2 regions of the Streptomyces sp. XD-27 genome follow, and region 1 is predicted to be linked to the other one. Evidence: riboswitches for the same ligand, from Rfam matches in the RefSeq annotation. Region 1 holds a riboswitch; the other holds the start of a gene.

Region 1 (7,692 bases):
CTGTCGGGCGCCACGCTACTGGGGCACATGAACCGGGCGAATCCGCACTGGAAGGCGCTGGAGACGGGCGACGTCATCCTCCTGACATTCACCGGGCCGCACGCCTATGTCTCGCCGACCGTGTACGAGGTGACGCCGGCCGCGCCGACCTGGAACTTCACCTCGGTGCACGTGCGCGGCGTGGTGGAGAAGATCGACTCAATCGAGGAGACGCTGGGCGTGGTGCAGTCCACCGTGCGCGCCTTCGAGGGTGAGTTCGGCGCCGACTGGGACATGACCGAGTCGCTCGGCTACTTCCGCAAGATCGTGCCCGCCGTGGGCGCCTTCCGGGTCACGGTGACCGGGGCTGATGGCATGTTCAAGCTCAGCCAGGAGCAGAAGCCCGAGGTTCGCGCCCGTGTGGAGCAGTCGTTCGGCCAGCGCGAGTGCACGCGGCACCGCGAGACGGCCAAGCTCATGAGCCAGCTGCCGTGAGCGCGGTGCCAAGTGGGCCGCCGCCGGCGCCGGTTCCCGCGCACTGACCTCGAGGGCCCGCACTCCGGGCGGAGTGCGGGCCCTGCCGGTCTCCTCTGCTCAGGCGCTGATGCCGGCCTGTTCCGTGACCTCGTCCAGGACTTGTTCGGCAGCGTTGTCCAGCGTCGCCAGGACCCACTGCTCGAATTCGATTCCCGACTGCGCCGCTGCCTTGTGCCACCACTGCAGACGACTACCGGGCACCGCGAGCCGCCGCGTCGTCTCGATCTGCTTCTCGTCCCGCGTGTCGTCCTCGCGCGCGACGCGGATGGCTGTGCGCAGCTGCTTGGTGGTCCACTTCATCTGCTCGGCGCGATCCAGCCATAATTCCTGCTCGTCGACCGGCAGCGAGGCCAACTCGGCGTGGTGCTGGAAGCTCAGCGCCGCGCGCCGGCGATTGAACTCGAACCGCCGTGAGACCCACGCGTAGTTCCGCAGCGTCTGGTACTGCAACCCGGCGGCACGGATTCCCCGCTGGTACCGGTCGGTGTAGTGGTCCTTGCCGTACACGAGCCAGTCACCGAGCCACCAAGAAGAGGAATTCACGATTCCAGAGAGCTGCCGTCCGGCCCGCTCCCAGTCCTCGAAGGTCAGCCCGGCCGGGATTTGCAGTCCCACGTTGGTTGTCAGCACGCCACGACGCGGTTCGTCACCGCCGCTCCTGCGCTGCCGGGCCACCGCGTCCGGGTTCCGGCGGAACAGCACGACCTTTGAGCCGTCGAGATCGCCGGCCTGATTCGTCATCATGCCTCCATGTGAATGTACATCGAACGGACAGGGCGGAGCCCGTGCCCGAACGGGAATAAGTTCATGGTGTTTTTGGCAGCCATGGCCGGATCCAGTGGCATCGGTCGCTTCGCGTACCCCGATGCACTGTGGGACTGTCAGTCACTCACGGCCGGTCGGCCGGCACGGAGTACTGGCGACTCGTCGCAGCCGGTCGCCCCATCGGGCCATGTCCAGCTTTTCAGCCACCTGATGGCTGAAAAGCATCAGGACTGCGTAGAAGGCATTCAGTCGGCATCCGTCCAGATGCGGATCCGTTCATCAACACGCTCCCCCGTACACCTCGACCACACATCCCCCGCGTCATGTCGGTCGCCGACGTGTGCGCACGCCGGGACCGAAGATCCAGATTCGAAGTGGTTCTCCAGTAGAGCCCGGACCTGTGGGTGATTCAAGGAGGAGGCCGTCGCTCGCCGCGACTTTTCGAAGTTCGAACAATAGCTCGTCACGCGACCGTGGACCGGCTCAGCGGAATTTCATGTTCCGCAGGGTCCCGAGCCATCGGCGGGGCACCTTAACGTCTTCTTGATGCAACTATATTGCCACCCCGGGCGTCGCGCGCGAACGACTCCGCAAAGGTGGCGGTTCCGCGTTGTCAGGAAGCGGCCAATCATTGGGGGTACGGCGAGCCCGGTGAAGCAAGAGACTGTCTCGTAGCTGGCAGTCCGGGAGCCGCGTCGGGCTGCTCGTGCGAGTCGTCTCGGCCCGCACCCGGCAGCCGGTGGGGCGGGCTGATCGCCCCGGGTCGAGTCGGCGTCACCGGACCACCTGACCCGGACAACCCGCACGTCCTCGCAGGCCAGAGCCAAGTGTGGCCACTGCCGCGCGGGCCGCGGCGCTGGACGACGGTGCGCGGCGCCGGACACATGGCGGCGACCGCCACGGCCCCGAACTCTCGTCGGCTGTCGTTCCAGGAAGGGAGACCGTCCCCGACCTGGCATTGTCGGACAGGCTTTAGACTCGTCGACTGGCAGCCGCCGCTCAGGGGACGTCTGGGAGTGATTGCAGCATGGTTGCGCCCTGCACATTTGCCACAACGGCTCCGGTCGACGTAGTGCCCGTCAGCAATCATGATGTGCCCTTGAACGACTTCACCGAGAGGCTCTTCGGGAACCTGCGGCGAGCGGACCAACGCAGGTGGGCGCAGGCCTATCTGGCGGCGCTGCTCATCACTCCCGGCAAGAAGTCCGTCCGCCGCCTGGCCGACGCCGTCTCGGCGTCCCCCACCGCGATGCAGTCGCTGCGCCAGTTCGTGAGCCTCAGCCCATGGGACTGGGAGCCGGTGATGCGCGAACTCACCCGCTGGACCGAGGGGCAGGGCCCCGCCTCCGCGTGGACGCTCGGCCGCGCGGTCATGCCCAAGCGCGGTCAGCGGTCGGTCGGCGTACACCGCTGCTTCGACCCCTCCTCGGGCCGGACCCTCAACTGCCAGCGGGGGCTCGGTGCGTTCCTGTGCATCGGCGCCGTACAAGTCCCTGTCGACTGGCGCCTGTTCCTGCCCGCGCCGTGGACGGAGGACGTACAGCTACGTAAACGCGCACGTATCCCGGACACTGTTGAGTACCGCCCCCTGTGGGCCCACGCCCTTGACCTCGTCGACACGCTGACGGCCCGAACCGCTTCCACCGGCGCGCCGGTCGTGGCCGACATGAGTGACGATCCGGATGTCGGACTTCTCCTGCGCGGACTCAGTCAACGGGGGCGCGACTTCGTGGTTGCCGTACCGCAACACCTGAAGGTCCTTCCCGCCGGGGAACGCGCCTCAAACGTCCCGGGGCCGATCAGTGCGAAGGACCACGCTTCCTCCGGCAGCAGCCCCGAGACCGTGCTGATCAGCACGCCGGACGGACAACAGCAATCACGTCGCGTGCATTCCGCGCTGGTCCACCTTCCCGGGGTGCGGACGGGGCCGGCCGCCGAATATCCCTACCGGCTCTTCACCGAGGTGCTTCCGGACAACCGCACCGGCGCCATGTGGATCACCAGCCTGACCCATCGGAGCCTGGACAACGTTGCCTCACTCGCCGCCTTGCGGACGTGCACCGGCACCGCGGTCACCGCCATGGAAAGCGACTTCGGGCTCCTCGACTTCGAGGGCCGCTCCTTCCCCGGCTGGTACCACCACATGACACTTGTCTCCGCGGCGTACACCTACCAGCGCCTGTCCCGGAGCTCGTTCCCGCAGCCCTCTCCGTGCTGCTCTCTCAACATCTCCGACCACACTCAGGAACAGCCGCAGAATGCCGAGCTGAGGGGCTGAGGGCGAGGGGATGCGGGCCCCGGAAAACCGCCGGGGGAACAGTCCCCGGGGCCCGCGGTGCCGGCGCCGGCGCGCTGCTGAGGCGCGACCGGGCCGTGGCCTGTCGATGCCCGACGTGGACCGCGCGTCGAGCAGCACGGCGGTGCCCGGTCGAGCGCCCCCGCAGGTAGCACGGGCAAGACGGCCGCGGCGCCCGGCGCAGGGTACGGTCAGCTCACCCAGCCCGTGTAACGCCGACCGCTCCACGGGGCGCGCCGGTCGGGGCGGCGGCCGCGCTCGCCGGATTCGAGCATCGTGGACACCGCTCTGACGAGCCAGGCGTTGACCGACAGCTGCTCGCGGCCGGCGGCCTCCTCGATCCGGGCCTTGAGATGCTCCGGCGGCCGGAAGTTGATACGGGCCGTCGCGCCCTCCTCCCCGGTCGCCGATACCGGCGCCATGGCGGACAGCGGTGGCGCCACACCGTTGTGCGACCGTTCGAAGCCCCCTTCGACCTCATCCACGAGCGCATGATCGGTGGGGGGTAGTGTCACCACGAAGGTCGGGTCGAGCCCGCGCAGCCGGATCTCGACCGACCCCGGGGCCAGGTCCCGGGTGATCTCGTCCGCGGCGGCCGACAGAGCGTCCAGCAGAACCAGCCGGACTGCGGAGGACAGCGGTGTCACGAGGCGTTCGGCGAGTTCGCGTGCTTCCTCGTCACCCGCCTCGACGGCAACCGAGAGCTCTTGGCGCAGGTTGTCGACATACCGCATAAGCTCCATGGCGCCATCATCGCTCCACTATGGCGCCACAGGCAAGCCATTCGATTGCCGTGTTGCACCGCCACCGGGGCGCGCCTGCGTCGCGTTGTCCTGCCGACAGGACGGCGACCTGCCCCACCTCAGGGCCCGGCCCGCAACTCATCGATCAAATCGGACTTTTAACGCCTCATGCCGTTATAGCGGACCTCCGTGGCCGAGGTCACAGGAATACCGATGAACCCGTGACCCCACCGTGGCATCACATAAGCAATGCGTCAGATCGGTTACCGCGCGCTTTTCCGTGACGCCGCTGCGCAAGATCTCCATTTCACTGCGAAAGAGATCCAAAACGCAGCGTGACATAAATACCGTGTCAATTCGGAAATGGATCATCGCCCCATGTCACGCGGCTTGTGACCGTGAATTTCTTCCGCTTACGGTGGCCGCCGCTCCCGCAGCCATAGAGGCTCGGGGGACCCGAAGCCGGAGCGCCGAATCCTGCCGCCGGCCGAGGAGAAACGACGACGCATCACGGCAGGAGCGGGGGAACCAGGTAAGTGCCGAGTCGCGGATCCCGCGAATCGGCTTGGGGTGAAGACGCGTTGCGGTGGCAGTGAATGCTGCCCTCTTACGCGGCCGGGCAACTCCAGCCCGAACCCGACAGCTCACCTCGCAGGCGTAGGAGAGGAACACCCCTATGTCTGCTCGCGGACGTCACCGTCGCTATAACCCCGGCCGCATCGCCAAGGTCTCCCTCGCGCTCGCCGCGAGCGGTGCCGGCGTTGCCCTTCCCTTCGTTGGCGCCACCGCGGCCAACGCCGCCTCCGTGGACACCTGGGACAAGGTCGCGGACTGCGAGAGCTCCGGCAACTGGAGCATCAACACCGGCAACGGCTTCTTCGGCGGCCTGCAGTTCACGCAGTCCACCTGGGAGGCCTTCGGCGGCACGAAGTACGCGCCGCGCGCCGACCTGGCCACCAAGGACCAGCAGATCGCCATCGCCGAGAAGGTCCTGGCCGAGCAGGGCCCGGGCGCCTGGCCGGTGTGCTCCGGCAAGGCCGGGCTGACCCAGGGCGGCCCCGCCCCGGCGATCTCCCCCGACGGCGCCAAGGCCGCCCCGCGGCCGCCCCGAAGGCGCAGGCTCCGAAGGCCGAGGCCCCGAAGGCCGGCCCGAAGCACGCCAAGCCCGCCGCGCCGGCGCAGGAGCAGAACTACACCGTCGTCAGCGGCGACACCCTGTACAAGATCGCCCAGACGCACGGCGTCGACGGTGGCTGGCAGGCCGTCTACGAGGCCAACCGCGAGGTCGTCGGCGACAACCCGAACCTCATCTTCCCCGGCCAGGACCTGTCCCTGACCGAGCAGGCCGCCACGCCGCGCGCCCCGAAGCACGCCGCCCCGAAGCCGGCCGCCCCGGCGCACGAGGCCCCGAAGCCCGCCGCCCCGGCGCACCAGGCCCCGGCCACGGGCTGGACCGCCCCGGTCGACGCCCCGATGGGCACCCCGTACCACCAGGCCGGCAGCGCCTGGTCCAGCGGCTACCACACCGGCGTCGACTTCCCCGTCGCCACCGGCACCGGCATCAAGGCCGTCGGCTCCGGCACGGTCGTCTCCGCCGGCTGGGGTGGCGCCTACGGCAACCAGGTCGTCATCCGCCACGAGGACGGCAAGTACAGCCAGTACGCCCACCTGTCGTCCCTCTCGGTCACCGTCGGCGAGACCGTGACCGGCGGCGAGCAGATCGGCCTGTCCGGCACCACCGGCAACAGCAGCGGCCCGCACCTGCACTTCGAGATCCGTTCCGCCGCCGGCTACGGCTCGGACGTCGACCCGCTGGCCTACCTGCGCGCCCACGGCGTCAGCATCTGATCCTCCGGCACCAGCCGAACCCGATCAGACAGCGCCAGCGCGTCGTCACAGACCACGCCCGAGGCCTCCGGCCCGCACTTCCCCCCTGCGGCGCCGGACGCCTCGGGCGTCGGATTTTCCCCAGCCCTTTCGGCCTTTCCGGGTGGACGTCACTCTTCGGGAGGGCTCTCCTCGGGGAGGCTCTCCCACGCCTCGCCCTCGCCCCGTAGCTCGTAGCCTCCCGCCTCCGCGATCGACCGCGCGTGCGCCCGGCTGCGGAGCGCGACCTCGTGGGTCTCGCTCTTGACCTCCGCGTGCACGCCCGCGGCATCCGTGATCGCCTCGATCGCGTGCGTCTCGTAGACGACGCGCCCGGGCTCCACCGCGCTCCAGACCACGTACATGCTCGCTGCCATCGGGCTCACTCCCCGAAGAAGAGTCCCCTGACATTCATGATCCCACCGATGGGTGGCGGCCTCCCGCCGTCTGCGCCATACGGGCGGATCGGGACGCCGGAACGTGAGCGGCCGTCACGGAGGGTGTCACCCGTGCCGCGCACGCCTCGCCCGGCCCAGCACCCCCGCACTCAGCAGCGCCAGTACCGCCAGCGCGCCGCCGCACCACATCACGCCGGACAGGGCGATGTGGTCGGCGACCCGGCCGCCCAGCAGCGCGCCGAGCGAGATGGCCAGATTGAAGACCCCGACGAACAGGGCGGAGGCCGCCTCGCGCGCCTCCGGCGCGGACCGCAGCATCCAGTTCTGGGTGGTGACGGACACGCCTCCGTACGCCAGCCCCCACAGCACCAGCAGCGCGGCGGCCCCGGCCGTGGTCCGGCCCAGGAGCGGGACCAGCAGCTCGGCCACCGCCAGCAGCGCGCACAGGACCATCAGCGTCCGGCGCGGGTCGCGGTGCGCCGCCGACCCGGCCAGGAAGTTCCCGGCCACACCCGCCACGCCGTACACCAGCAGCAGCGTGCTGATCAGGCCCGCGCCGACGCCGGACACGTCCTCCAGCACCGGCCGCACGTACGTGTACGCGCCGAAGTGCGCCACCACCAGCAGCCCGGTGGTGACCAGCCCGGCCCGGAGCTGAGCTTTACGGAACAGACCGGGCACCTCGCCGAGCCGGACCGGGCGGTCGGCGGGCAGCGGGGGCAGCAGAACGGCCATGGCGACCGTGACGGCCAGCGCCAGCGCGCAGACGGTCCAGAACGCCGCCCGCCAGTCGGCCAGGTCGCCGATCAGCGTCCCGGCGGGCACCCCGAGCACCGAGGCGACGGCGACGCCGCTGAAGATCAGGGAGGTGGCGGCGCCCGCGGACCGCTCCGGCACGAGCCGGGCGGCCAGACCGCCCGCAATGGCCCATACACCGCCGATGCTGACGCCGACCATGACCCGGGCGGCGAGCAGGACGGGGAAGGCCGGGGCCAGGGCGGAGACCAGATTGGCGGCGGCCAGCAGGCCCATCAGTCCGCACAGCACCAGTCGCCGGTCCAGCCGGCCGACGGCGACGGTCAGCAGCGGGGCGGCGACCGCGGCGACC
Region 2 (7,692 bases), 4.9 Mb from region 1:
GCGCCGGACGCCCTGGCCGCCCTCACCGCGCAGGAGCTGCGCATCGCCCGGCTGGTCGCCGAGGGCGCGTCCAACAAGGAGGTCGCCGCCCGGCTCTTCCTCAGCCCCCGCACCGTCGAATACCACCTGTACAAGCTGTATCCGAAGCTCGGGATCACCTCGCGCACCGAGCTGGCCCGCCTCGTACAGCGCACCGCCCCGTAGGGCCACCGGCCCGCCCCCGTAGGCCCCGTAGTCCGTACCAGTAGTCCTACGGATGGCACCGGTGCCGCGTCCCGGCAGAGTTCCTCCCGTTGGGGCGACACCGTCTCGGCGCAGGCGACACGACAAAGGAACACATCCACATATGACTGCTGACGCGCGGCTGATCCAGGTAGGCGACATCGAGCTGTGGACCGAGGAGTTCGGCGACCCCGCCCACCCCCCGGTCCTGCTCATCATGGGCTCGATGACCCAGGGCCTGCTGTGGCCCGACGAGTTCGTGGGGCGGCTGGCGGCCGCCGGGTACCGGGTCATCCGCTACGACCACCGGGACGTCGGCCGCTCGACGGCCCGCGACTTCGAGACCTACCCGTACACCTGGGCCGCGCTCAAGGACGACGCCCTGGGGCTGCTCGACGCCCTCGGCATCGACCGCGCCCACCTCGTCGGCCACTCCGCGGGCGGACTGATCGCCCAGTGGATCGCCGCCGAGCACCCCGAGCGGGTGCCCACGCTCACCGTGATCGGGTCCTCGCCGCTCGGCGGCCGCGAGGCGCAGGTGCTGATCCGGGCCCTGACGGGCGAGCCGCAGGAGGCGGGCAGCCTGCCGGAGCCGAGGCCGGAGTTCACCGAGTTCTTCCGGACGGCGATGGCCGCCCCGCCGCCCGCCGACCGCGCCGCGGCGATCGACTTCCAGATCGAGATGGCCAGGGTGCTGAACGGCACCGCCCTGCCGTTCGACGAGGACGCCCAGCGCCGCCTCGAAGAGCGGCTCTTCGACCGCGCCCGCGACCCCCGCGCGGCGGTCAACCACCGCCTCGCCGGAATGGCCGACCCCGAGGTCGAACCCGTCGGCGCCCTGGGGCGGGTGCAGGCACCCACTCTCGTGGTCGAGGGCACCTGCGAACCGGTCAAGCCGGGCCACGGCCGCCTCATCGCCGAGGCGATCCCCGGCGCCCGCCTCCTGACGGTCCCGGACATGGGCCACATGATCGCGCCGGAGGCCGTGGCGCCGGTCGCCGCGGCCCTGGTCGACCACCTGTCGGCGGCGGCCCCGCCGTCGCCGGCAGCGCACCGACGGTGACCGAACAGCCCGGGCGTCCGTACGGCGTACGCCCGGGCCAGGTCCCGTCCGGGCTCCGGGCCAGGTGTCGTCCAGGCCCGGGTCGGGTGTCGTCCGGACTCCGAGCCAGGGTCGTCCGAGCCCCGGGCCAGGTGTCGTCCGGGCCCCAGCGGGGCACCCGTGGAGCCATGGTGCGGCCCAATGACGAGGTCGCGGCCCTGCTCCAGGAGTACGCCGACCTCATCGCGATCACCGGCGGCGACGCCTTCAAGGCGCGCGCCTACGAGAAGGCCGCCCGCGCGATCGGCGGCTACCACGCCGACGTCTCCACACTCGACGCCAAGGGCCTGCGCGAGATCCCGAACGTGGGGAAGTCGATCGCCGACAAGGTCGTGGAGTACCTGCGCACCGGCCACGTGTCCACGATCGAGGAAGTCAGGGTCGCGATCCCGGCCGGGGTCCGCGAGCTGATGACCATCCCCATGCTGGGCCCCAAGAAGGCCATGGCGCTCTACGAGGAGCTGCGCATCTCCTCCGTGGACGAGCTGCTCGACGCCCTCCACGAGGAGCGGCTGCGCGACGTCAAGGGCTTCGGGAAGAAGACCGAGGAGAACATCCTGCACGGCATCGCCCTCATGCAGAAGGCGGGCGGCCGCATCCTCCTCAACGCCGCCATGGACGTCGCCGAGCAGGTCGTCTCCGAGCTGTCGCGGGTCACCGGGTGCGAAGGCTGCACGTACGCCGGATCGCTGCGCCGTATGAAGGAGACCATCGGGGACATCGACGTCCTCGTCGCCGCCGACCGGTCGGCGGCGTTCATGGACGCGTTCAGCGGTCTGCCGTACACCGCCGAGGTCATCGCGCACGGCGAGAAGAAGACCTCCATCCGCACCACCAAAGGGCTCCAGGTGGACCTGCGGGTGCTGCCCCCCGACTCATGGGGCGCGGGCCTGCAGTACTTCACGGGCAGTAAGGCGCACAACATCCGGGTCCGCGAGATGGCGGTGCGCCACAAGCTCAAGCTGTCCGAGTACGGCCTGTTCCACGCCAAGAGCGGAAGGAAGATCACCTCGCAGACCGAGGAGGAGATCTACGACCGGCTCGGCCTGCCCTGGATCCCGCCGACCCTGCGCGAGGACCGCGGCGAGGTGGCCGCCGGGCTGCGCGGCGAACTCCCCGAGCTGGTCACCGAGGAGGACATCCGCGGCGACCTGCACACGCACACCGACCTCACCGACGGCCTCGCCCCGCTGGAGGAGATGGTCGCGGCCGCGGCGGCCCGCGGCTACGCGTACTACGCCGTCACCGACCACGCCCCGGACCTCGTCATGCAGCGGATGACCGACGAGAAGATGCTCGCCCAGCGCGAGCGGGTGCGGGAACTGGACCGCGAGCACCGCCGGATGCGGGTGCTGCACGGCACCGAGCTCAACATCGGCCCCGACGGGGACGTGGACTGGCCCGGCGACTTCCTCGAAGGCTTCGACGTGTGCGTGGCCTCGGTGCACTCGCACTTCAGCCAGAGCCGGGAGGCGCAGACCCGGCGGCTCATACGGGCCTGCGAGAACCCGTACGTCGCGGTCATCGGCCATCCGACCACCCGGCGGATCGGCAAGCGGCCCGCCATCGACGCCGACTTCGACGCGGTGTTCGAGGCGTGCGCCAGAACCGGCACGGCGCTGGAGGTCAACGCCCATCCGGAACGGCTCGACCTGGGCGACGAGGAGATCCTGCGCGCCAAGCGGTACGGGGTGAAGTTCGCGGTGAACTCCGACGCCCACGCCACCCCCCATCTGGCGTACATGCGCTACGGCGTGGGCACCGCGCAGCGGGGCTGGCTCACCCCCGACGACGTCATCAACACCTGGCCGCTCCAGCGGCTGCGCCGCTTCCTGCGCGAGGGCCGGAATCGATCACTCCACCAGGCGGATTCCACTCGTTCGTGAGAGAACAACTCCCGTTGCACGAAGGCACGTTCAGGCCCCTCGGTGAAGGAGTGCGGAGTCTCCCGTGGCATTGGAATTCCGAAATACGGCCGACGTGAAGAAGTTCACAGAAAGCCATCTCGGCTCTGAAGTCCGATGGTTGATGGTGCAGGATCTCCTCCCGGTACAAGATCCCGTCACCGAGGCGGGACCATCCGGGCGGACGCCGAGTCCTGCCGCCGCACCGGATGGCCGGACAGATACGCACAGCGGCAGGAGCGGGAGACCCAAGCACGGCGGACCACGAACACGGTGGTCCTTGGGGTGAAGCCACTTATGTGGCCGGGCAACTTCGCCGGCCCGAACCCGACAGGTCATCTTTCGCAGGCGGATGACGAAGGGCTTCGGCATGTCCGCGATTTCTCGCAAGACCGTGCTTCCCCGTATACCCGCGCTCATATCCAGGACGGGTCAGGTCTCGGCGCTCACCGTGGCGACCGTCACCGCGTCCCTGCTGGTCCCGGGTATGAGCTCCGACGCACAGGCGGCGACCTTGGGATCCAAGGCGCTCAAGATCGCCGCATCGAAGAAGGGCGCACCCTACTCGTACGGGGCAGCGGGCCCCAACCGGTTCGACTGTTCCGGGCTGACGCTCTATTCCTACAAGAAGGCGGGCAAGACGCTGCCGCGTACGGCGGCCGCCCAGTACAACAAGTCCCGGCACGTATCCTCGGGTTCTCGTAAAGCCGGTGATCTGGTGTTCTTCCATTCCGGCGGCAGCGTCTACCACGTCGGGATCTACGCCGGAAAGAACCAGATCTGGCACTCGCCCAAGCCGGGGAAGTCCGTCCGGCTGGAAAGGATCTGGACCCGCCAGGTGTGGTACGGACGGGTCAACTAGGCAATTCCGGGGCGGGCCAGGACCGCAGGGTGCGCCGACTGGTGAACCGGTGCTCGCGGCCGGTGACCGGGTCGGTGAACGCCAGCTCCCGGGCGAGCAGCTGCAGCGGTTCGCTGAAGTCGTCGGGGGCGGGATCGCCGACCACCGGGTAGACCGGATCGCCGAGGATCGGTACCCCGAGCGCGTTCATGTGCACCCGCAGCTGATGGGTGCGCCCGGTCACCGGGCGCAGCCGATAGCGGCCGAGCCCGCCCCGGTGCTCGACCAGCTCGACGCGGCTCTCGCTGTTGGGCGGGCCCGCCACCTCCCGCGCGGCCATCACTCCGCGCTCCTTGACGATCCGGCTGCGCACCGTCCGCGGCAGCGTCAGCCCGGGGTCGTGACGAGCGACGGCCTCGTACTCCTTGCGCACCGCACGGTCCTGGAACAGCGACTGGTACGTGCTGCGGTGCTCCGGCCGGATCACGAACATCACGACGCCCGCGGTGAGCCGGTCCAGCCGGTGGGCGGGGCTCAGCTCGCGCAGGCCCAGGTCCCGGCGGAGCCGCACCAGGGCGGTCTCGGTCACGTGGCGGCCACGGGGCGTGGTGGACAGGAAGTGCGGTTTGTCCACCACCAGCAGGTTCTCGTCGCGGTGGAGCACCTCCAGCTCGAAGGGGACCGGCACCTCCTCGCGCAGCGGCCGGTAGAACCACAGGAAGGCGCCGGGCGTGAAGGGGGCGCCGGGCGCGACGGGCCCGTCCGCCCCGACGATCCCGCCCTCGTCCAGCAGGGCGTCGACCCGATCGGGCCCCAGCGCGGGCAGCCGGTCGACCAGGTGGTCCCGAATCGTCGCCCAGTCCCCTTCGGCGGGCAGCCGCAGCCGGACCGGGTCGATGCCGTCGCGCTGCGGCAGGGGGCGGGCGGGGCGGTGGTTCTGCGTCTCATCGTGCTGCCAGCCTATGGCGTGCCCGGCCCTGGTCGGCCCGGCCGGCCCTTGCCCGGCCCGGCACCGGACCCCTGGGGCGGGGGTGGGCCGGGCCGCACGGGGTACTCGGAGGGCCCGACGACCCGGGCGGCGGGCGCCGGGCGGGTCCGGAAGGAGCAGCCATGCAGAAGGACACCCCCTCGCCGTGGGAGCACACCCCCTCTCAGGCCGAGGGAGAACGGGACGACGAGAACGAGACACCCGGCAGGAGGCTGCCAGGAACCGAGAAGCACCCGGACGTCCCGCGCACCACGCCGTCCCAGGCGGAGGGCGAGCGCGACGACACTCTGTGACCGCGACGGCGTACGGTTAGGGTCGGGGCGGGACCGGAAACGATCACGGGGAGCCGAGCGGACATGGGCGGGGACACGGGGGGAGCGCTGCTGCGCCTGAGCGGGGTGAGCCGTACGTACGGCGAACGGCAGGCGCTGCACCCGCTGGACCTCGACGTGGCCGGTGGCACGTGCACAGCGCTGTTCGGCCACAACGGCTCCGGGAAGTCCACCCTGTTGCGCATCGCCGCGGGCCGCGACGCGCCCACCACCGGCCAGGCCCTGTTCGCGGGCCGCCCGGTCCACGAGGACGACCCCGAGGTCCGGGCCCGCGTCGCCGTCGTCGGCGACATGGTCGCCTGCTATCCGGACCTCACCGTCCGCGAACATCTCGAACTGGTCGCCGTCGCCCACGCGGTGGCCGACGCGGACGCCTGGATCGACCATGTGCTGGCCGACCGCCGGCTGTCCGACCACGCCGCCGCTGTGCCCGGATCCCTGTCGTCCGGACAGATGCAGTCCCTGCTGCTGGCCGCCGCGCTCGTCCGGCCACGGGACCTGCTCATCCTCGACGAACCGGAGCAGCGCCTGGACCCCGGAGCCCGCGACCGCCTGGCCGAACTGCTCGTGGCCGAGAAGGCCGACGGCGTCGCGGTGCTCCTCGCCACCCACCAGGCGGAACTCGCCGAAGCGGTCGCCGACCGCATGGTGGCCCTGGAAGACGGCCGGGTGATCGCCGAGGGCACCCCCCAGCAGGTACTGACCCGCCTGGGGCTGCGCGCATGACCGACCGGACGAGAACCGCTGAGCAGGTGCCCGCGCGGGACACGGAGAACGACACGGCCGGGCCCGGCGCGGACGTTGCGGCCAGGCTCGGCGCGGACGTTGCGGCCGGGCTGGGCGCGGACGATGCGGCCGGGCACCGGGCGGACGATGCGGTCGCCCCGTACGGCGATGACGCCGCCGCGCCCGAGGTCGACGACATGTCCGCGCCCGAGCTCGGCGACACCGCCGCGCCCGAGGCCGACGACGACGTCTGGTCCGAGGCCGACGACGACCGCACGTGGGAGGCTCTGCGCTGGCTGCGGGTCAAGCGTCGGGAGCATCGCCGGCAGAAGAGCCGCGATCTCGCCGTCGCCGTCTACGGTGTCCTCCTCATCGTCGTCGGCTACGGCAGCGGCTACGCCTTCCACTTCGTGCGGCAGGCGCACCTCGGCGCCGACTACAGCGGGGCGGGCGAGGCCGTCCGGCAAGCCCTGCCCGCCGTCTTCACTCTGGTCACGGCCGCCGCCGCACTGCTCGCCGCCCGTGACGCGCTGTGGCGCGGCCCGGTCGTCGTCCCGGCCCGACCGTCGGCTGGCTGCTGGCCCAACCGGTCCGCCGGGCGGCCGTGCTGCGGCCGTGGCTGTGGCTCTCCGCCGGGCTCGCCGTGCTCCCCGCCCTGCTCCTGACGGCCGCCGCCGCCACGTTCCTGTACGTCACCGGCGTTGCCACGTTCGGCATGGCGCTGCTCGCCCTCCTTCCCGCCGCCGTATGCCTGCCGCCGCTGACGGTCGCGCTCGCCATGGCCGTGGAGCGCCGGCCCGGTTGGGCGGGGTGCGTACGGCGGTACACACCCGGCGCCGTCGCCCTGCTCATGCTGCTCACGGCGCAGACGGTGCTGGCGGCCCGGGGCCACCGGAGTTCCGTACTGGAGTGGTGTGAGCTGTGGTCCGGGCCGTGGGGCTGGGCGGCCCAGCCCGTGGTGCACGCCTGCGGCGGCACCGCCCCCGCGTGGCCGGCCGCCCTGGCGCTGCTGCTCGCCGCCACCGCCGCCGCCCTCGCGCAGGCACACCGCGACGGCGCCCGGCTGTCCAACGCCGAGCTGCGCCGCCGGGCTTCGACCGTCTCCGCGGTCACGGCGGGCCTGTGGACCATGGACCCGCGGGTCGCCAAGCTGGCGGTCGTGCGGGCCGCGGGCGGCGGCACGGCGGTCCGAGGTGTCCGGCTGCGGCCGCCGCGCGGCCGCCGGGCGGCGATCGTGTGGCGGGACGCGCTGGCCCTGCTGCGCGCCCCGGGCCTGCTGGGCAAGGCGCTCGCCTGGCTGATCTGCGCGTCCGCCACGGCCGGTGCGGCGGCCGCGCTCGGTGGCAGGGCGCGGGTCTTCCTGCTGGCGGTGGCGCTGCTCCTCGGCTACGCGGGGGTGGCCGCGCTCGCCGAGACCGCTCGTCTGGAGACCGACGACGTACGCCGCTCGGCCTGGTCGCCGGTGCGGCTGCGCCACCTGATGCTCCAGCACGCCGTCGTACCCGCGACGGTCGGTGCCCTGCTGGCGGCCCTGGTCGCAGTGCCGTACGCTGCGGCCGGCTCCCTGTGGCCGCTGC

What was found. A riboswitch is a leader RNA that binds a small molecule or an ion and turns the genes downstream of it on or off. The one in region 1 is predicted to bind cyclic di-AMP.
Region 2: linked by a shared signal. The riboswitch ahead of Q3Y56_RS02565 (C40 family peptidase) and the one ahead of Q3Y56_RS24175 (transglycosylase family protein) in region 1 are both predicted to bind cyclic di-AMP.

Annotation. Positions count from the first base shown of each region.
Region 1 covers NZ_CP130713.1:5,536,844-5,544,535, reverse strand. The annotation lists gene Q3Y56_RS24195 (FMN-binding negative transcriptional regulator) at 1-474, shown strand, start outside; gene Q3Y56_RS24190 (LmbU family transcriptional regulator) at 574-1,260, opposite strand; gene Q3Y56_RS24185 (transposase) at 2,375-3,559, shown strand; gene Q3Y56_RS24180 (hypothetical protein) at 3,769-4,320, opposite strand; cyclic di-AMP (ydaO/yuaA leader) riboswitch at 4,812-4,991, shown strand; partial or broken gene Q3Y56_RS24175 (transglycosylase family protein) at 4,997-5,287, shown strand; gene Q3Y56_RS24170 (peptidoglycan DD-metalloendopeptidase family protein) at 5,344-6,168, shown strand; gene Q3Y56_RS24165 (hypothetical protein) at 6,318-6,563, opposite strand; gene Q3Y56_RS24160 (MFS transporter) at 6,690-7,692, opposite strand, start outside.
Region 2 covers NZ_CP130713.1:593,470-601,161, reverse strand. The annotation lists gene Q3Y56_RS02580 (LuxR family transcriptional regulator) at 1-204, shown strand, start outside; gene Q3Y56_RS02575 (alpha/beta fold hydrolase) at 347-1,285, shown strand; gene polX (DNA polymerase/3'-5' exonuclease PolX) at 1,453-3,210, shown strand; cyclic di-AMP (ydaO/yuaA leader) riboswitch at 3,404-3,594, shown strand; gene Q3Y56_RS02565 (C40 family peptidase) at 3,599-4,090, shown strand; gene Q3Y56_RS02560 (pseudouridine synthase) at 4,083-4,757, opposite strand; gene Q3Y56_RS02555 (hypothetical protein) at 5,180-5,350, shown strand; gene Q3Y56_RS02550 (ABC transporter ATP-binding protein) at 5,414-6,115, shown strand; gene Q3Y56_RS02545 (hypothetical protein) at 6,112-6,780, shown strand; gene Q3Y56_RS02540 (hypothetical protein) at 6,720-7,692, shown strand, end outside.